Linked DNA regions of Peribacillus sp. FSL E2-0218. The protein of the gene in region 2 interacts with the protein of the main gene of each other region in a pairwise test. Links are inferred from orthologs where the notes say so. Each region holds a gene or a part of one and is shown on either strand. Other genes may lie near its edges.

Evidence for each region.
Region 1: the proteins of pheS (region 2) and brnQ interact in binary tests that used the Escherichia coli proteins (3 or more experiments, as listed by UniProt). The link is inferred for Peribacillus sp. FSL E2-0218 from one-to-one orthologs.

What each region holds. Positions count from the first base shown.
Region 1 is NZ_CP150304.1:4,409,366-4,419,762, reverse strand. The notes cover bases 3,339-6,239. They hold brnQ (branched-chain amino acid transport system II carrier protein), read right to left. Parts: upstream 5,506-6,239; coding sequence 4,171-5,505; downstream 3,339-4,170. Other genes in these bases: MHI53_RS21270 (hypothetical protein), read left to right, coding at 5,817-6,239; MHI53_RS21280 (DinB family protein), read left to right, coding at 3,455-4,009; MHI53_RS21285 (GNAT family N-acetyltransferase), read left to right, coding at 3,339-3,480. Outside these bases: MHI53_RS21305 (endonuclease), read left to right, coding at 1-274; sdaAB (L-serine ammonia-lyase, iron-sulfur-dependent subunit beta), read left to right, coding at 758-1,420; sdaAA (L-serine ammonia-lyase, iron-sulfur-dependent, subunit alpha), read left to right, coding at 1,462-2,337; MHI53_RS21290 (hypothetical protein), read left to right, coding at 2,629-2,787; more of MHI53_RS21285, read left to right, coding at 2,935-3,338; more of MHI53_RS21270, read left to right, coding at 6,240-6,305; MHI53_RS21265 (SDR family oxidoreductase), read right to left, coding at 6,355-7,221; hpaB (4-hydroxyphenylacetate 3-monooxygenase, oxygenase component), read left to right, coding at 7,437-8,894; MHI53_RS21255 (ABC transporter substrate-binding protein), read left to right, coding at 9,299-10,397. UniProt on the Escherichia coli protein: Liv-II branched chain amino acid transport system, which transports leucine, valine and isoleucine. Also acts as a low-affinity threonine transporter.
Region 2 is NZ_CP150304.1:3,602,476-3,612,879, forward strand. What follows is about bases 3,397-6,304. They hold pheS (phenylalanine--tRNA ligase subunit alpha), read right to left. Parts: upstream 5,417-6,304; coding sequence 4,376-5,416; downstream 3,397-4,375. Other genes in these bases: pheT (phenylalanine--tRNA ligase subunit beta), read right to left, coding at 3,397-4,347; MHI53_RS17360 (RNA methyltransferase), read right to left, coding at 5,765-6,304. Also shown: MHI53_RS17335 (CvpA family protein), read right to left, coding at 1-412; cell division protein ZapA, read right to left, coding at 417-677; rnhC (ribonuclease HIII), read left to right, coding at 849-1,808; more of pheT, read right to left, coding at 1,933-3,396; more of MHI53_RS17360, read right to left, coding at 6,305-6,517; small acid-soluble spore protein SspI, read left to right, coding at 6,640-6,849; MHI53_RS17370 (general stress protein), read right to left, coding at 6,883-7,272; MHI53_RS17375 (general stress protein), read right to left, coding at 7,462-8,241; MHI53_RS17380 (YsnF/AvaK domain-containing protein), read right to left, coding at 8,438-9,370; MHI53_RS17385 ((Fe-S)-binding protein), read right to left, coding at 9,635-10,404.

The DNA.
Region 1 (10,397 bases), 810 kb from region 2 along the record:
GATGCTGTTTTACATGGCCGTCCGTTATGAAGGGGACGGGGAGCTGGATCTGGAATTATCCGATTCGGTCAATACGTATCCGAAACCGCTCCATGGAAAGCTTTCGACACTACTGAAATGGAATGAACTCGATCCAGTCGACGATTTCGAAAGCCATCGCAATCATGTCATTTATGGCTGGCAGCATAACCGCAATCCATTCATCGATCACCCTGAATGGGCGTCCAAGATTTGGGGTGCCGTGAATTCGAAGGATGAGAAAAAGGCTAGCTAGTATTTTTAAGTTATTGGAGGAGCAGCTGGCATGTACACAGCTGCTCCTTTTGCCCTCCCATGTTCCAATGGGATAGGCTTTGATCTTCAATGCCAAAAAGATCAAAAGGGTATCGATCGAATCAATGGTTCTCTCCTTATTTAAAATGAGAATGGGAAGAACCGTAAAAGAGATTTTCGAGCATTGCTAAATTATGTAAAAATACTGAAAAATTAATCTTTATTTTTATTTTCTTAATAAGAAATTTTGTTAGGTATGCAGTCTAATATATGGTAAGATGAAATATGCAATGAAAGGGTTTACATTTCTAGGAAAAATAAAGATATTTTAATATAATAAAGAGGTTGTCCGTTTCGACAGCTTAATAGATGCTCGGCTTTAATGGAGGCTTTGGCAGAAGCGGTTACGCCGCCAGTCCATGAATGAAGAACAAAAAGCGGCATAAACAATGTCGGTTTAGTGCCAGAAAAGGAGCGGTACACAATGAAATACAGATCTGCATTTGATATAATCGGTCCCGTGATGATCGGACCTTCCAGTTCACATACAGCAGGAGCTGCCAGAATAGGCAGAGTGGCAAGGACATTATTCGGGAAGCAACCTAATAAAGCCATCATTTCTTTGTACGGTTCTTTTGCAAAAACCTACAGGGGACACGGCACGGATGTTGCTGTCGTTGGCGGGATATTGGATTTCGATACCGATGATGAAAGGATCCCTTCCTCCTTAACCATTGCGGAAGAAGCGGGCATGGAGGTTACCTTTACAATCGAGGATACGGTGATGGACCATCCCAATACAGTCAAGATCAGGCTATTCGATGAAGAGAAGGAATTGGAGCTTGTTGGAATCTCCATAGGCGGGGGTACAATCGAAATAACGGAGCTGAATACATTTAAGCTTAAATTGTCAGGCGAAAATCCAGCCATTCTGGTTGTGCACAACGATGTGTTCGGGATCATATCCTCCGTTTCAACCGTGTTGGCCAATCACGAAATTAACATCGGTCATATGGAAGTTTCACGAAAAGAAAAAGGCCAGATGGCCCTCATGGTGATCGAAGTGGATCAGAAGATCAAGCTTGAAATCATGAAAGAGCTTGAGGGATTGGAAAACGTTTTGCAAGTCATTAAAATGGTCGAATAAAGAAAATTCAAGAATGTTGGTATAGATGTGGAGGTAGAGATATGTTCCGGAATGTAGCAGAGTTGGTTGAACTAGCTGAAAGTAAGAATGTTAAAATCGCAGAGATCATGATTTTGCAAGAAATGGAGTTCTCAGGCTTGTCGAGGGAGCAAATCATTGAAAAAATGGACAGGAATCTGACGGTCATGGAACAAGCGGTCGAAAGAGGACTTAAGGGAGTGCAATCCGTTACAGGCCTAACTGGCGGAGATGCGGTCCTGTTGCAAAATTATATGAAGACGGGCAGGGCTCTCGCAGGCAATCTGCTCTTGGATGCCGTCAGCAAAGCTGTTGCCACGAACGAGGTGAATGCAGCGATGGGAATGATTTGTGCCACTCCCACTGCGGGGTCTGCAGGTGTGGTTCCCGGTACCTTATTTGCTGTGAAGGAAAAGTTGAATCCGACGAGGGCAGAAATGATCGAATTTCTCTTCACCTCGGCAGCGTTCGGTTTTGTCGTTGCGAACAACGCCTCGATTTCAGGGGCAGCTGGAGGCTGTCAAGCAGAAGTCGGTTCGGCAAGCGGAATGGCGGCAGCTGCGATTGTGGAGCTAGCCGGAGGTACGCCTAGTCAATCTGCAGAGGCGATGGCGATTACATTGAAAAATATGCTTGGCCTTGTTTGCGATCCCGTGGCTGGTTTAGTTGAGGTTCCTTGCGTGAAACGTAACGCGATGGGAGCATCTAACGCGATAACGGCAGCAGACATGGCACTGGCAGGCATAACGAGCCGCATTCCATGCGACGAAGTGATCGATGCGATGTATAAAATTGGGCAGACCATGCCAGTCGCCCTTCGCGAAACGGCAGAGGGAGGCCTTGCGGCTACTCCGACAGGCCGGAGATTGGCAGAGGAAATATTCGGGTCCTATAAATAATTATCCAACCCCCATTAACGACAGTCGTGGTTCGTGGGGGTTTTTTACATTGTTTACCTGTATAAGCCATGCATCACAAAAATCAAAAAAAGGAAAATAGAGGAAATTAGAGCGATTCGGCGTTTCCATGCTCCGTGAGCTGAACTGGCGGCCGAGAATCTGGATTATCAATGAATATGAAGGCTGAGTCACTTTGTCAGTTATCGGGCGGAATGATAAGATGAAAACGAAATTTAAACTGGAAAGGATTGATTCTTCATCAATTTTCTCGAATTAACGTACACGTCGGCAATGGAAAAAGCAATGTTTCAGGCTCATGGGATCGGTTATGCACTATATGCTCAAAAATTGGAGCAACGGATAATGGTTGAACAAGAACGGGAACTGGATCATCTACTAAGCAGGCGTATATCTGAGGGAATGAGAGCCAATCTTTTTTTGGGAAATTAAGAGCGAGTGCCAAAAAGCGAATAAGCGAACGAGAGGGCAATCTGAGGATTGCTCTTTTTGTTTTGTTATGGAATAAGGAAGGAAAAGAGGAATACCCATATCCTTCAACGAATTTCACTATAAAGGATACAGATGAGGGGGTTCGATATGCTGATAAGGGAGGCAACGGTCGCCGATGCAGAAGGGATAGCGATCGTACATGTAGACAGTTGGAGAACGACTTATAAAAATATCATTCCGAACGATTTTTTAGCGAAACTGTCCTACCACAAAAGAAAGGCTTCATGGATAGAGAATATATCGAATGAAGGGAATCACGTTTACTTAGCAGAAAATGGCGATGGAAGGATTGTCGGGTTCATTAATGGCGGAAAAAGGGCAAAAAATCCGGTTGCAGATTCCGGTGACTTAACCGCCATATATATCCTCGAAGAATTTCAAGGAATGGGCATAGGCAAAAAGCTTCTGAAGCAACTGTTTTTGAAATTGGAAGAGCTGGGATTTCATTCGATTTTGGTCGAAGTGCTCGATCGAAACAAATCCCGATTTTTTTATGAAGCATTTGGAGCAAAGGTGATTAAGTCGGAACCCATCAAAATAGCCGGCGAAGCATTAACGCTTTTGGTTTACGAATGGAAGGACACGGCCCAGGTATTGGATGCCAAGAATGTACGTGAAAGCGGAGGGAATTGAATTGGAGAAAAGGGAATTAAGAATCACTGCATTACCGGGATATGAAGGAGAAATTGGGCGGTGGCTCTGGTGTTTGGAAGATGTACGCCGTACGATCCTATCGCAATTAACCGGCGTCAGCCAAGCTATAATCGATACGAAGACGGCTGAACGGCAAACGATTGGCTCGCTGCTTTATCACATTGCATTGGTCGAGGCGGATTGGTTATACGAAGAAGTGCTTGTCAGGGAATGGGACCCGGAAATACTTGCCCTGTTTCCGGCAGACAGCCGTTCAGCGGATGGCTCCCTGACCCATATGGAGGGACAAACTGTAGAAGAACACGTGGACCGCCTGAACCGGGTACGCAAAGTTTTCCTCTCATATTTCCAAACAATGGACCTGGATGACTGGCGTAAACCAAGAATACTTGAAAAATATGACGTCACACCTGAATGGGTCGTTTACCATTTGATTGAACACGAATCCCATCACCGCGGACAAATCTTTCAACAACTGAGGCAATTACGGAACGAAATAAAAAGTTAACGACCGATCAAACTGGCGATAATCCGTCCGAGTGGAGTGAGAATTCGCCCCAGCGCGCGAGACCCCGTCCCGGCACGAAAAATTCAGCCAACAGCAAAACAAGAATAAAAACAAAAATAATCTGTCCAGGATCCTGGACAGATTATTTTGCTGTTTTTTTATTAGTCGATTTGATGGTTGTGGCTCGGGCGTATGAGGCTGCTGGCGTAACCGACGAGTCCTCCTACGATGGCCGGGATGATCCATCCTAGTCCTTCCCCATATAAAGGAAGGATTGCATTAAAGAAAGTATCGATGAATGAAATGTGAATGCCAGCTCCGCTTAATCCATCAAATAAGCTGACGATGAAGGTCAGCAGTAAGCTGCCTTGATACACTTCCGGTTTCCCTTTGAATAGAGAATGGAAGAATGTTAAGAAAATCAATACGATGGCCAACGGGTAAATGGCTGTCATCACAGGTACGGAAATGGCAATGAGCTGGGTCAGGCCGATATTGGCAACTATTGCACTGAAGACCGATAAGCTGATCGCAATGGTTTTGTATGGCAGATTCGGGAATAGTTTATGGAAGTATGTCGAGCAAGACGTTATCAGTCCTACACTTGTCGTTATACAGGCTACCGTAATCATTAGTCCCAATAGGATTCCGCCGTACGCCCCAAAGTAGTAATCCGATACTTTGGCCAAGACGATCCCTCCGTTGTCCAGATGTCCCAGCTTTTCTACGCTGGAAGCTCCCATATAGGAAAGGGCCGTATAAATCGTTGCAAGGATGATGGCAGCAATGGCGGTTGCTTTTCCGCAAACGATCATGATTTGTTTTTTTGTTGTGGCGCCTTTTGCTTTGATGGCATTAATGATGATGATACCAAAAACAAAGGATGCAAGTGTATCCATCGTTAAATACCCTTCTTTGAATCCATTGAAAAATGGTTGAATGGTATAGTTACTGGCAGGTGCTTGAAAGTCCCCGATTGGATGAACGAATGCGACCACCACGAGAATTCCAATGAACGTTAACTTGATCGGTGTCAAAACTTTCCCCACAATTTCGACAATTTTCGCAGGATTGAGCGAAAGAAGACACGTTACCGTGAAAAAGATGATGGTGAAGATGATTAAAGGCAGTGGTCCTGGATTTTCGGGTAAGAAAGGTTTCACACCGATTTCAAAGGATACGTTACCTGTTCGTGGTATTGCGAATAGCGGCCCGATCGCTAAATATAGAACGGTTGTGAAGACAATCCCAAACACCGGATGTACGCGACTCGCTAGCGACTGTAAATCATCTTTTCCTGAAAAGCCAAGCGCCATTACACCGAGTAAAGGCAGTCCGACTCCCGTTACCAAGAACCCGGCATTGGCAATCCAGACATTCATTCCTGCCGATTGACCAAGCATTGGCGGGAAGATTAAATTTCCTGCCCCAAAGAATAAAGCGAACAGCATGAAACCGATCACTACTATGAATGAAGATGGCACTTTATTAGACACATTAAAACCTCCATGAATTTACCCATAATTTACTATTTTAAAAAATAATTAAATTTTCTAAAAATTGTAGACAAACTAATATTTAAGACCATTTCGTATTATATCTAAATAAAATTGATATTTCAATATATTTTTTGAATTTTATTGCCAAATCTTTTGCCCAGGTCTCCGTTTCCAGCTTTCCTTATCTTATTTTGAGCATCTAAAAGCAACTCATACCATTAAGTTGCAATCAATCATGAACGATAGGTAATCATTGCACATAAATTAAAAGGATATCATTTTGGGACGTTTATTGGAGGGATTGGGTCATGATTAGTTTTAAACCGTTTCATGGAATCGTCACCATGGTCAGTGATTTTCCAACCGGGCAAAATGGTGAGCGGGAGGGCTGCTATAAATTAGTATCGGTGGAAGATAGGGGGACATCCGTGAATTTCGTCGTGTCACCCCGCACGTACTTCGTCGACCAGGCAATGGTGTCGGTAGGTGATCGGGTAACTGGATATTATGATGAAAATGCGGCTGTTCCTCTTATTTACCCGCCGCAATATCGGGCACTTATCATGGTGAAGGATCGTCCATATCAAAATGTGAAGGTGGATTATTTTAACGACCAGCTGGAGAGCCGGGATGGTCAATTGCGATTGAATCTTTCCTCGTTCACGCAAATCGTTTTACAAAACGGGCAACCTTTTTCGAGATCTCCTGAAAACCGAAATCTCATTGTCATCTATGGACCTGCCACCAAAAGCATCCCTGCCCAAACCACGCCATATCGAATCATCGTTTGGTGTTAAGGAAAAAGAAACGACCGGAAGCATCAGGCTTGCGGTCGTTTGAGGCTTGTTAAGAAGACATCGTGATGCCGCCGTTGATATGGATGCACTGTCCTGTTATATAAGCTCCTTCATCAGATGCGAGCAGTACATAGGCCCCGGCGTGATCTGCCGGCTGCCCAGGGCGGCCAAGCGGTGCCTCCGTGCCAAATTCCGCTACGCTTTGTTCGTCGAACGTCGCCGGTATGAGCGGAGTCCAGATTGGGCCTGGGGCCACCATATTGACGCGGATCCCTTTCTTTGCCACATTCTGGGCAAGACTGCGTGTGAAGCCGACGATTGCCCCTTTTGTCGCCGTATAATCCATCAATGTAGCGTGTCCTCTGTACGGGTTGATGGAGGTCGTGTTAATGACGGAATTACCTTGCTTCATATGCGGGACGGCATGCTTGCTCATGTAGAATACGGAATATATATTGGTGCGGAACGTCTTGTCCCATTGCTCGTCCGTGATATCCTCAATATTTTCCGTCGGGTATTGCACCGCAGCGTTATTGACAAGGATATCCAGCTTGCCGAATTCGTCGACTGTTTTTTTGATCAATTCCTTGCAGGTCGCTTCCTCCGATACATCTCCTGGCAGCAAGAGGCAGCGAACGCCTTCCGCTTCAATCAGCTGCTTCGTTTCCTCTGCATCACTGTGCTCATCCAAATAATTCACCACGACATGGGCCCCTTCTTTTGCATACGCCATCGCAACCGCACGCCCGATGCCGCTATCGCCGCCAGTAATCAGTGCGACGCGGTCCTTCAGTTTATCGCTTCCTTTGTAATCTTTCGGCTGAATCGGCAGTGGATCCATCTTTGATTCGATGCCGGGCTGCCTTGGCTGTGTTTGTCCGGGCTGTCCATTTTTTTGCTGTTCATATATATTCAAGAAAATCTCCCCTTATATGATTTGATGTATGGATACTTTAGCCGTTAAGAAGGGCAGATAAACATCATGGTTGTGTAAGGGTCCCGTTTAAGGGCATACCAAACCAAGCATGAGAGGGAATGGTGCAATCATGAAAGTTTCGCCAAATCACCCCGAATTTCCGTAACAAAGAAAAATAAAGCTTAATATGATATCACGAAGGAAGGGGCGGAAAAATGGCAGCTATTAACGGAAATCAGTATATTGATCGGATTGACCGGCTAAAAGCGACTGTATGGATCGATGGAGATCTTGTGACGGGAAAGATTTCGGAGCATCCTGCATTTAAGGGTGTCATGAAAAGCCAAGGAAAATTATATGATTTCCAGCTTGAAGACCGAGTCAAACAAAAAATGACTTATCTATCCCCCTTAACGGGAAAACCGGTGGGAATGTCCTACTTACAGCCAAAGACAATCGATGATCTAGTCAACAGGCGCACCATGATTCAAGATTGGGCGAAGCTGAACAATGGGATGATGGGCAGAAGTCCGGATTATATGAATACGGTCATCATGGCATTTGCTTCTTCTGTAGGCTTATTGGCAGGCAAAGCGAATTGTTATCCAGAACATATAACGAATTTCTATGAATATGCACGCGAAAATGATTTATCGATCACTCATACTTTTATTGATCCGCAGGTAAACCGGGCCCACTATCATTTTGAAAATGCGGAGGAGCCGATTGCAGCAAAAATCGTCGAAAGAAATGCTGAGGGAATCGTGATCAACGGTGCGAAGGTATTGGCGACACAGGGCGGGATAACGGATGAAATATTAGTATTGTCAGCAGCAGGATTCGGGGGGAAGGATCAAGGTTTTTCATTCAGCATTCCCAGCAACAGCAAGGGCTTGAAATTCATCTGCAGGGATTCCTTTGTTGGCGGGGAATCTGCATTCGATCATCCTTTGAGTTCGAGATTTGAAGAAATGGATACGATTGTTGTTTTTGACCATGTATTGGTCCCCTGGGATCGGGTATTTTATTTTGATAATCGTGAAATCTCCAATACCTTCATGAATTCCAGTTCATTTTCCGCTTTCACCATGCATCAGGTTGTAGCCAGACGGATCGTTAAAACTGAATTCATTCTAGGCATTGTGCAATCCATCGTCGAGACGATAAATATTGGCGCCTATCAGCATGTCCAAGAAAAAGCGACCGAAATCATCGTTGCCCTGGAGACGATGAAAGCCTTGCTGTTTAAAGCGGAAATGGAAGCGCAAGTAGATGAATGGGGTTACATGAGGCCAGATCAATTAACGCTTCAAATTGCCTGTAATTTGTTTCCCAAAATTTATCCAAGGTTTACGGAAATCATTCAATTGCTAGGTGCAAGCGGGTTAATGACGACCCCAACAGAAAATGCGTTCCGATCCGGGATCAGAAAAGATTTAGATCGATATTTGCAAGGCGCATCCAAAAATGCAGAAGATCGCACTAAGCTTTTTCGTTTGGCATGGGATATGTGCATGAGTTCATTTGGTACAAGAGAAACGTTATACGAACGGTTTTTCTTTGGTGATCCAATCAGGCTTGCAAGCCAATTGTATTCTTCCTATGATTCTACACCCTATGTAAAACGCGTGGAATCCATTTTGTCGTCCACTGACCGCTTAGCCGATGATTGATTCGGCCTTTCGTCATTTGCTTGACACTATCATCCACATCAAGTAGCCCAAAACACGCAATCGCTAAGGTGTTTGATGGACTACTTTTTTTAGTGTCTTTTACACCCCGGCCAATGGCGGCGGGCGAATCTGGCATCGGCAAACCGACTCCATTGTAACGGCATCCCTTTTTCAAAGTTGTCTGAATTTTAATTTTTGGTGTGGGAAAAACCGTTGACAACAAATAGGTCCAAGTATATATTTATTTTAAGTAAAAATTTTACTTAAAATTTTTTATCGATAGTTGAAAGCGCATTCATCAAAACGGGAGGTGTGTTGCTGATAGAAGGGGAACGATGTCTTACGATCATCCATTCCTGATTGTATTCAAGTGGATCGAAATAAACATAAGGGAGTTAACCTAGATGAAAAAGAAAAAGCTAATCGGCGCTGTCCTGGCAACAGCGCTTGCGATAGGATCTTTGGCTGCTTGTTCCAATGAAGATAAAGCTTCGACCTCCGGTGATGAAGGCAACGGTAAAAAGATCACATTTTGGACACCATTTTCTGGTGCGGATGGCCCGAGAATGAAGAATATTGTCGAGAACTATAATAAATCGCAGTCTGAATATGAAGTGAATATGCAAATCGTTCCGCAATCGGATTATTATAAAACGGTCGATGTAGCATTTTCCGGTCAAAAAAATGCTCCTGATCTATTAATCATGCATACCGATCAGTTAACGAACTATGTGGAAAAAAATCTAGTGAAAGATGTTAGCGAGACAGTGGCATCTGCAGGTATCAAACAAGAGGACTATTCCGAAACGGCCTGGGGAGCCGGGACAGTGGACGGAAAGCAATATGCGATCCCGTTGGATATCCATCCCCTGCTTCTGTATTACAACAAGGACTTGTTCAAGGCTGCTGGTTTGGATCCTGAAAAGGCCCCGGTGAATCGGGAGGAGTTCCTCCGTTTTGCGAAAAAGTTAACGGACAAGTCAAAGGGACAATATGGCTATGTCGTGCCGACTCTTTGGCCGAATCAGTTCATTTACCCGACGATCTTCTATCAAAATGGCGGGGAATTTTTAAAGGATGGCAAGCCTGATTACAATAGCCCGGCTGGTGTTGAAGCATTGACCTTCCTGGCGGATCTTATCCACAAGCAGAAGGTGTCCCCGGCCAATGTTCAGCAAGATGGAGAAGTGAACCTTTTCCTTCAAGGCAAAAATGCGATGCAGTTCAATGGACCGTGGATGATGGAGCAGTGGGACAAGGCAGGCATTAATTATGGGGTTGCCGAAGTGCCGCAATTGGGAACGGAAAAACAAGCGGTATATGCAAATGGTCATAATTTTGTCATACCCGCTACTGTTAAAGATAAAGAAAAGTTGGCCGCCATCAATGATTTCCTGAAATTCGCTGCCAAGAACACATTGGAATGGGCAAAATCAGGTCAAGCCCCTGCTTCCAAGGCAATCTATGAGCAAAATGAAGAATTTAAAAGCATGGTTCAACAGC
Region 2 (10,404 bases):
CTATATATAATATAATAAACATGATAAGATAGATTTCGATAAAGCCCAATATCCCGCCACCCCAGCGATTCAGCTGTTTCAATATCGGTAGGTGGGTAATGAAATTGAGCATCGAGCCAAGCATTTGCCAAAGGATCTTGGCCGCAAAGAAAATGATGGCAAAGGCAATCGCATTGTAATACGCCGTTTCGAGCCCGACTGTTTCAAAAAACATAGTAAGCGCCGAGGAATCACTCATCGTCGGAAACGGGATCCACAATTTCAGATTGGGAGCAAGATCTCCATAAAACACATATGCGACGATAAAGGCCACTATGAACCCTGTCATATGAACAGTCTGTAAAATGAAGCCACGCTTTAAACCGATTAATAAACCGATTAAAAGAATGGCCAGAATTGCTAAATCAAGCATGTACTCAGTCCTTCTCTCTCTTTAATTCCAGTTGAAGCTGGTCTAGTTCATCTTTTAACTTAATATATTCGTGGATGGTATTTACGGCCGTTAGTACCGCTAGCTTGCTTGTATCCAAGTATGGGTTTTTCATACTGATTTCTCTCATTTTTTCGTCAACCATCGAAGCGACCAGGCGCATATGGCTTGCGCTTTCTGTTCCGACGATTGTATATGGTTGTCCGTATATATCAACTGTTGTTTTATTTCGTTTATCGTCTGACAAAATGATGCCCCCAATCTAAACAATCCTAATTCTATCATATCATGAAGTTTTTCGTCATGAAAGAGAGTACCACGTCATTTCTTGTATAAAAACTGCAATAATTTGTCAAATGAAAACGAACTAAGAAGCAGCTTGCCTAAATAATAATATGAAGTTAGGAGTTTACCGATTATGTCCCATGTTGTTTTACTCATCAATCCCGCCCAAATAAAAGCGATGCAAGTTCATTATTCTTCATCCTTAGCCACCAAACAGCCGCCAGGGAGCATCTTTTCCGCCAAGCCGCCGCTATGCACGGTGACCGCCTATAAATCCGGAAAGGTCCTTTTCCAAGGTAAGAATGCCGAACTGGAAGCCGGTAAATGGCAGCAGGCCGCTACAGCCGCCGCGCCAAAGAAAAAAACGGCATCCACCTCTTCGGTCAATGTCCACCGGTATTCACCGCCTGCCCATATCGGAACGATGTCCGTGATAGGTTCCGATGAAGTTGGGACAGGAGACTATTTCGGCCCGATTACGGTCGTAGCCGTTTATGCGAAAAAGGAGCAGCTTCCCCTATTGAGGGAGCTTGGTGTTCAGGATTCGAAAAATCTTAAAGATCCTCAGATCATCGAAATTGCCAAACAGATCAAGAATGTCGTGCCATTCAGCCTGCTTACTTGCGATAACCCCAAATATAATACGCTGCAGGCTCAAGGGATGTCACAAGGAAAAATGAAGGCCCTCCTCCATAACCAAGCGATCAAGCTTCTGATGCAAAAAATTCAGCCGGAGCAAGCGGAAGCTGTCCTTATCGACCAATTCGCCCAACCTGATGTATTTTTTAATTATTTGAAGGGCCAAGAACGGTTTCAGGCAAACGCCACTTATTTATGCACAAAAGCGGAAGGCATCCACCTTGGCGTAGCCGCCGCATCCATCCTGGCACGATACGCCTTCGTCAAACGCTTTGATTTGCTAAGTGAAAAAGCCGGATTCAAAATCCCGAAAGGAGCCGGATTTGCCGTGGACGAAGCCGCCGCACGATTGATCCATGAAAAAGGAATGGACTCCTTGCACGAATTCACGAAAACCCACTTCGCCAATACCGAAAAAGCAAAGCGGTTATACCAACAAAAATACCATAAATAAAGGCGAAGCGGCCGTTCTTCCGGGAACAGCCGCTTTTTTTGCAGTTTACCCGCCAGTTTGGGTGCTTTACTCGGGAGTTCATAAAAAGACAGCTTCCCGCGTTTCAGGGAGCTGTCTTTTTGTTTTATCCTCTTAGTTCTGCGCCGGCTTTTTCTTTTACGGCTTCTAGTACTTTTTCATGCGCTTTTGTAATGTCTTCGTCGGTTAGTGTACGTTCCGGATCGAAGTATTTCAGTGAGTAGGCAATGGATTTCTTGCCTTGCTCCATTCTTTCACCCTCGTATAAGTCGAAGATGGTTACTTCCTTGAGTAGCTTGCCTCCGGCTTCTTCAATAATGTTTTGAATGTCTCCGGCTTTTGTCGCTTGATCGACAACGAGCGCAATATCGCGTGTTGTCGATGGGTAGCGCGGAATGGTTTCGTAGGCAATTGGCGCCACTTCGGCTTCTGCCAATGCCTTTAAGGAAAGTTCGAAAATATATGTTTCTTTTATATCCAAGTCTTTTTGGACAGTTGGGTGCACTTGGCCGATAAAGCCGATCACATCACCATTCAACAGGACTTCCGCTGTCCGCCCTGGATGCATGTCATTGATTTGTGCTTGGCGGTAACTGATTTGATCCGTTAACCCAAGTGTATCGAATAATGCTTCGATCACGCCTTTGGCTACAAAGAAGTCGACCGGTTTCTTTTCGCCTTGCCATGGATGTGCTTCCCATAGGCCTGTGATGGCTCCGGCGATATGTTCTTTTTCATCTGGTAGCTCGTGGTCATCCCGTTTAAAGAATACTGATCCGATTTCATATAGAGCTAAAGAATCCAGTTGGCGGGCATTGTTATATTTTACGACTTCAAGCAATTGAGGCACGATGCTTAAACGCAGCTGGCTTCTTTCTTCGCTTATCGGCATGGCTAATCGAATCGATTCTCTTGCTTCCAATGCGAATTGCGCTGCTTTTTCCTCGCTTGTCAGTGAATAGGTCACCGCTTGATAAAGGCCTGCTCCTTCAAGTGTACGGCGTGCCTTCCGCCGTTTCATTTGATAGTCCGTCAAATGGCCAGGGGTAGCACAGCCGATCGGCAGTGTAGTCGGAATGTTATCATATCCATATAAACGTGCCGCTTCTTCGACCAAGTCAGCTTCAATCGTAATGTCCCCACGGCGTGTCGGTACAGTGATCGTGAACGTTTCATTGTCAAGTTCCACGCCGAATTGCAGGCGGTTGAAGATGGATTCCACTTCGGTTACGGTCATGTCTGTTCCAAGAAGCTTGTTGATTTTTTCAAGGGTGATGCTGATGACTGCAGGTTCCATTGTCAATTCGTCCACTTCTGCCGTTCCTTGCAGGACTGTTCCGCCAGCATATTGGGCAATCAATTGTGCCGCACGTTCCCCAGCTTCACGTACACGGGCCGGATCGACGCCTTTTTCAAAACGTGCACTCGCTTCACTGCGCAAGCCGTGATCTTTTGAAGCTTTACGAACGACCGTACCTGCGAAATAGGCACTTTCAAGGATGATGTTCGTCGTATCGTTTTTCACCTCAGAATCGGCTCCGCCCATCACACCAGCTATCGCAACAGGCTCGCTGCCGTTTGTGATCACTAAATGATTCGGTGTCAATGTGCGTTCTGCTTCATCAAGCGTTACGATTTTTTCAGCATCCTTCGCCCTGCGGATGACGATTTCTTTTGAACCGAAACGGTCATAATCAAAGGCATGCAGCGGCTGGCCGTATTCAAGTAAGATGTAATTCGTGATATCGACGACATTATTATGCGGCCGGATACCTGCCGACATTAGTCGTGTTTGCATCCAAAGCGGTGAAGGACCAATTTTTACATCTTTGATGATTTTAGCGATGTATACCGGGTTATCTTCTTTCGCTTCCACTTTGACACTGATGTAATCCGTCGCTTTTTCAGCTGCTTCTTCTTTCTCGATGACCGGCCATTTCACTTCCCGGCCGAGGATAGCCCCCACTTCGTAGGCTACACCGAGCATGCTCAAAGCATCCGAACGGTTTGGAGTCAGCCCGAGTTCCAGCACTTCATCACTTAAACCAAGCTCCTCCAATGCATCTTTTCCTACTTCCACATCATTGGGGAAGACGAAGATGCCTGTAGCATAATCCTTGGAAACGAGCTTGGATTCAAACCCCAATTCTTGGAGGGAGCAAATCATCCCGTGTGATTCTTCTCCGCGCAGCTTCGCTTTCTTGATTTTGAAATTACCTGGAAGGACTGCGCCAACAGTGGCGACTGCGACTTTTTGGCCTTTATCGACATTCGGTGCCCCACAGATGATCTGAACGGGATGTTCTGCCCCGATATCAACTTGGCACTTATTCAATTTATCGGCATTTGGATGCTGTTCACGTTCAATGACGTGGCCGATGACGACACCTTTTAGCCCTTCACTTTTCTTTTCCACCCCTTCAACCTCAATGCCGCTTTTCGTGATTTTGTCAGCTAGCTCCATCGCATTGATGCCTGAAAGGTCAACATAATCTTGTAACCATTTATATGAGACAAACATGGTAGGTCCTCCTTTATAAAAATAAAATTTATGCTTCGTGATGGTTGAATTGCTTTAAGAATCGAACATCATTCGTATAGAAATGGCGAATATCGTCCACACCGTATTTCAGCATCGCGATCCGTTCCACGCCCATTCCAAATGCGAACCCAGAGTATTTTTTGGAATCGAACCCAGCCATTTCAAGGACGTTCGGATGAACGATCCCGGCGCCAAGCACTTCGATCCAGCCTGTTTTTTTACATACGCTGCACCCTTTACCACCGCAGATTTTACAGGAAATATCGACTTCGACGGATGGCTCCGTGAATGGGAAGAAACTTGGACGAAGACGGATTTCACGATCTTGCCCGAATACTTTTTTGGCAAATACGTCAAGCGTTCCTTTTAGATCGCTCATGCTGATGTTCTCATCGATGACCAAGCCCTCGATTTGCTGGAATTGATGGGAGTGTGTCGCATCATCGTTATCGCGGCGATATACTTTCCCAGGGCAAATGATTTTAACAGGGCCTTGACCTTTATGTTTTTTCATCGTCCTTGCTTGAACAGGTGAAGTGTGCGTCCGCATCAGGATTTCCTCCGTGATGTAGAAGGAGTCCTGCATATCACGTGCCGGATGGCTTTTTGGCAGGTTAAGTGCCTCGAAGTTGTAGTAGTCGCTTTCGACTTCCGGACCTTCCGCAACGGTGTATCCCATTCCGATGAATAAATCTTCAATTTCTTCCACAACACGTGTTAACGGATGATGGTTCCCCCTGTTTACGGGACGTCCTGGCAATGTCACGTCAATCGTTTCCGTTGCTAGCTTAGCATTGACAGCTGCCGTTTCAAGAGCCTTTTGTTTTTCCTCGATTTTTGAAGCGATCGCCTCACGGACGTCATTGGCAAGCGCCCCGATTTTCGGGCGTTCCTCTGCTGACAGCTTCCCCATGCCACGCAATACCTCAGTGATCGGGCCTTTTTTCCCTAAATAAGCAACCCGGACTTCATTCAGTTCCTTAAGTTCGGAAGCGGCGGTTACTTTTTGCAACGCTTCTTCCTGCAGTTCTAGTAATCGTTCCTGCATCATGTTTTCCTCCTTTATTTTCCTTTTGTAAAAATGAACACAAAAAAACCCCTATCCCTAAAGGGACGAGGTTTATGTATCGCGGTACCACCCTTATTAGTGCAAGGACAAAAAACTCCTGCACTCACTTCATGAAAATAACGGCTTTTCACCGGAACATTTTTCGGACGATGTGTCTTCCCAATGCCAACTCGAAAGGTGAATTCACTTAAGCAGCGCCATAAAAATGCTTTCAGTCGAGGCATTTTTTCCCTGGATATGGATAACTTAAGGTACTACTCTTTGTCATCGTTGTTTGCATTATAAAATTCTGTTTCATTATATTATAATTCGGCGGCCGTTTCAAATTCATTTTCGCAAATGATACATTAAAATCCCGGCTGCGATCCCTACATTAAGCGATTCGCTTTTTCCATAAATGGGAATATAGAGATTTTGAGTCGTTTTTGCCAATAATTCTTTCGAAACACCTTGGCCTTCATTACCGACAAGCAGGGCGAATCGGGATGTTTTTTCGACTTCTTCAAATGGTGAAGCGCCTTCCAAAGCCGTGCCATAAACCGGCGTCCCCTTCTGTTTCAGCTCTTCGATGACCTCGGATAGGTTTGCTTTGATGACTGGCATACGGAATAGACTTCCCTGTGTCGAACGGACCACTTTCGGGTTGTATAAATCTGCACAGCCTTCGCCAACGATGACTGCATCCATACCAGCTGCATCCGCTGTCCTGATCATCGTACCTATATTCCCCGGATCCTGAACAGCATCAATCAATAATAGTTTATCCGGATTGATGGACTCCATGCTCATTACTTTTTGTTCACACACCGCAGCAATTCCTTGCGGGGCCTCGGTGTCGCATATTGCTTTCATAATATCATGTTTCACATAAATGACTTCCGTGCCTTCCAATTTAAAATGGGCGGGCATTTCCGTTTCTTCATTTACGATGACTTCCATGACGATTTCTTCTTTTAAGGCTTCTTCAACAAGGTGGAAGCCCTCGACTAAATATTTGCCTGTCTTATCGCGCTCTTTTTTCGTCAATAGCTTCTTCCATTGCTTGACTTGCGGGTTTTTTACGGATTCGATATATTTCAAGGGTAAACGCTCCTTTGACTTCACACTGATTTTCCTATTATAACGCAAATCGCATACATATTGCATGCCCGTTTGTGAAATGCTATTAATGTCAGTCATTATGTGTTAGAGGAGGAATAATTGTGAATTTAAACCTACGTAATGCGATCATCCAAAATGTATCTGGAAATTCGCAGGAGCAGCTGGAAGACACGATTGTCGATGCGATACAAAACGGCGAGGAAAAAATGCTGCCTGGCTTGGGAGTATTATTCGAGGTCATCTGGCAAAATTCATCTGATCAAGAAAAACAGGAAATGATCAATGCCCTTGAATCAGGATTAAAAAAATAACAGCCCTCGGAGGCTGTTATTTTTTTGATTCGCTTACTTCGTCATCGGCACCACTTTATCTGGGTCAGCCATCATTTCTGCAACAGATACTTCTTCATCAAGAAGCAGAATGTATTTTTTTGCTTTCACTTCTTCGAGGATCTCATTCGTCTCGGTTACGGAGTACCCGTATTTCGTGAAAAAGGTACGCAAATCCCCTGAACCTTCTTCTGTGAAGAAATGGATGATTTTCTCTAAAAAAGTATCCTTATCCTGATTGGCGATGATCAATATATCCGTATGGTCGTTTCCGAGCTGCACATCATTTTTTATATCAGCTGCGACTGTCATTTGTATGCCGGTCACGCCTTTTGCTTGTAAATCATGAATTGCAGCAAGTAATTCCGGATTAGAGTCAAAAACACCATAAACGTTTTTGTCCATGTTTTCTTCCTCCTTGTTCCTTCACTTGAAATAGAATTCCTCTGTAATTATACCTTGTCGCTTTATCAATAAACAAGCAAATAATGCAATGGGAAATGCTAGTACCTGGCCGAAAAACTCCTTTGCCTAAAGGAGTTTCCATTCAAATTCAAAAACTAACAGCCTTTGGCCGGCTGTTAGTTTGCGCCTTTACAGATGATCGGTATTGATTCTATTTTTGATGTAATCGTCCTCCAACGGATCTTCTTCCTCTTTAACATCACGGTTTACAGATCTTTCTGCATTCCGTTCTTTTTGGGCATCGGCTGAAAATGGGTCGGCATGGGGGTCGCTAGTCAATGTGCCTTCATGGTCCATTTTCTCCTGTTGTTTAAATTTTTCAGTGGAATTAGCCCTGATTTCCCTTTCTTGAGACCGCTTCGTTTCCAGCTCTTGTTGATTTTCAAAAATATCGGAAGAATTTCCGTGCAGTTCTGTGCTTCTCCCTGGCTGTGCCTCAACTTCCCTTGTTTGATAGGCATTGGCAGTCGTCTCAGGAAAAAGATTCGGGTCCGGGTTGTTCACCACTCCTGTTTTTAGCGGATCTTCTATAAGGGATTCGTCATCATGCATGTCTTTGGAAGCGGCTGCCTGGTCATCTGTAAGGATCAAGAATTTCCCTGACTCCACCTCATTTATATAAGCGGTCGCTTCGCTATCGGCAAGCCCCAATTCACCCAGCCTGTTCCTAATGTCCCGAGAGCCTTCGTTCAGGAAAAAATGCTTCATCTTATCCAAGAAGGAATCTTCATTGGCATTCGTTACGACGTCCACATCCGGATTTCTTCCTTCATTGCCAAAATCGAAATCTTCCTTTTTATTGGCGATTACGGTTATTTCCCCTTCATGTCTTCTTGTTTCCTTTAAGGATTGTATAGCCTGATATACTTCTGTTTTAGTATCGTACACACCATATAATGCTTTAACCATGCATCTCTTCCTCCTTATTTTCTGAAACGTTTCTTATTTGTAGGTATACCCCAAGGGCTGCTTTTTAAACAATGGCTGGTTTCGCATACTCTTGCGATTCATCAAGTAATGCTGTGATCAAGTTAAATGAAAAAGGGCTTTGGAATGGGGAACATTCCGAAGCCCTTTTTTCATGCTGCAGCTTATTTTTTTACACTTAGAAGCGGTCGCCTCTTCGTTCAGCTGCGTTTTTTTCATTTACGATCGAGTCATCTGTACTATCAAGCTGAATTTCTTCCTTTTTCAGGGTATCTTTAACCTGTTCGGTTTCTTGAACAGCATGTTTTTTGATGACGATTTCGTCTGTTACGATTGGTTTTTTTGATACTTCCAATTTTTCCTCGACGACAGGAATACGTATCGTTTCCCCATCTTGAATGCTGCTGCCAGGTTCGAGATTCGCTTCACGTCCTGAAACGGATCGATGCTCGACAGTCACCTCTTCATGCTCAACAGGGACATTGATCGTTTTATGTTGTTCTTTCACTTCTTTATTGATGACAACTTCACCGGTCTGAACTCTTTCTTTATCGATATTCAGCTGCTCTTCACGAAGCTTGAGCGTCTGTTCATCTTCCGGCAATTCACGACCTTGTCCGTTCATTCCATATACATCTTCCTTATTTAAGGCATCGGTTTTTTCGGCATTGTTATAAAGAGGGGGCGTGGTGTTCGCATCCAGCCTTGTTCCAGCCGTGTCCGTTCTTGCGGTCGTGAATTGATCTTTTGCCGTTCCAAGATGTCCTTCCCCTTCTTCAACTAGGACGAGAACCTTTCCGTTTTCCACATCAAAGACATGCTCAGCTGCGTCACTATTGGAAAGGCCTGCATTCGCCAATCTTGTTGATAGGTCAGCTGTATCGTCCGGCATGAAGAAGCGGGCCACCTTGTCCATGAAAGATTCGTCGTTAGAAACATTCGTCATTGTATGAACATCCGTTTCACGTTGGTGATGGGTAAAATCCAATGTTTCTTCCTTATCAGCCACAACCGTGATATCGTCCCCTTCAAAGCCTTTGGCCTTGAGTGCATTAATCGCTTGGATCACTTCTGCATTCGATTCATATACTCCATAAACTGTTTTATTCATTGTACATTCCTCCTTAGGGTTTGTTGTGCTATATGGTAGCTCATATATAATTTGTACCCGCTTGTCACCTAAGTAAACGAGGAATCCACATTTCATTTATGTTAAAACATGACGATTTGTTCTCAGAATAGAACGATCATTTCACGGAAAACTAGGTTTTTCAATGGTTTGCTCATTATTTAAAACGTAATGTTTAGACATATAATACCATCCGAACAGTTGCAGCCTAGGGTCGGCGTTCAATTTTCCTGCCGTTTTCTTCTATTATAATGCCGCAGCTTCCAAGAGTAGGTCGGCAATATGTACCGCTTTCGTGCAATCCCCCATCTTTTCGCGCTCGATTCCGAGCTGCATTTGCAACAAACAGCCAGGGTTCGCCGTCACAACAATATCCGCCTGCGTCGATTTGGTGTGCTCCATTTTCGAGTCAAGGATTTTCATGGACATCTCTGATTCCACAATATTATAAATTCCGGCAGAGCCGCAGCAGCGATCAGCATCCTTCATTTCCCTGAAATCGATTCCTTCTATCGCTTGAAGTAGAATACGTGGAGCAATGGATGTATTCATCACATTTCGTAAGTGACAGGAATCCTGGAATGTGATGGTTTGAGCTGGCAATTTCAGGCGAGTTTTTTCATGAAAGCGTAAATCGACCAGAATTTCGCTAATGTCCTTCAACTTACCTTTGAAGGCCATTGCCCGTTCATGCCAAACTGGGTCTTCTTGGAGCAAATGGTCATAATCAATGAGAAAAGCTCCACAACCACCGGCATTCGTAATGATATAATCCACCCCGTCCGCTTCAAACGCTTCAATATTACGCTTGGCCAGCTGCTTAGCTCCTTCTTTTTCGCCACTGTGCCCATGGAGCGCCCCACAGCAAGCTTGGGATTTTGGAATCACGATTTCACATCCGGCGACCTGAAGGAGCTTTAGTGTTGCCTTGTTCGTTTCCAGAAACATCGTATCCATCAAGCAGCCGGAAAAGAAGGCCACCTTTTTAAGGACTGGGCCAATCGAAGGCAGACCGG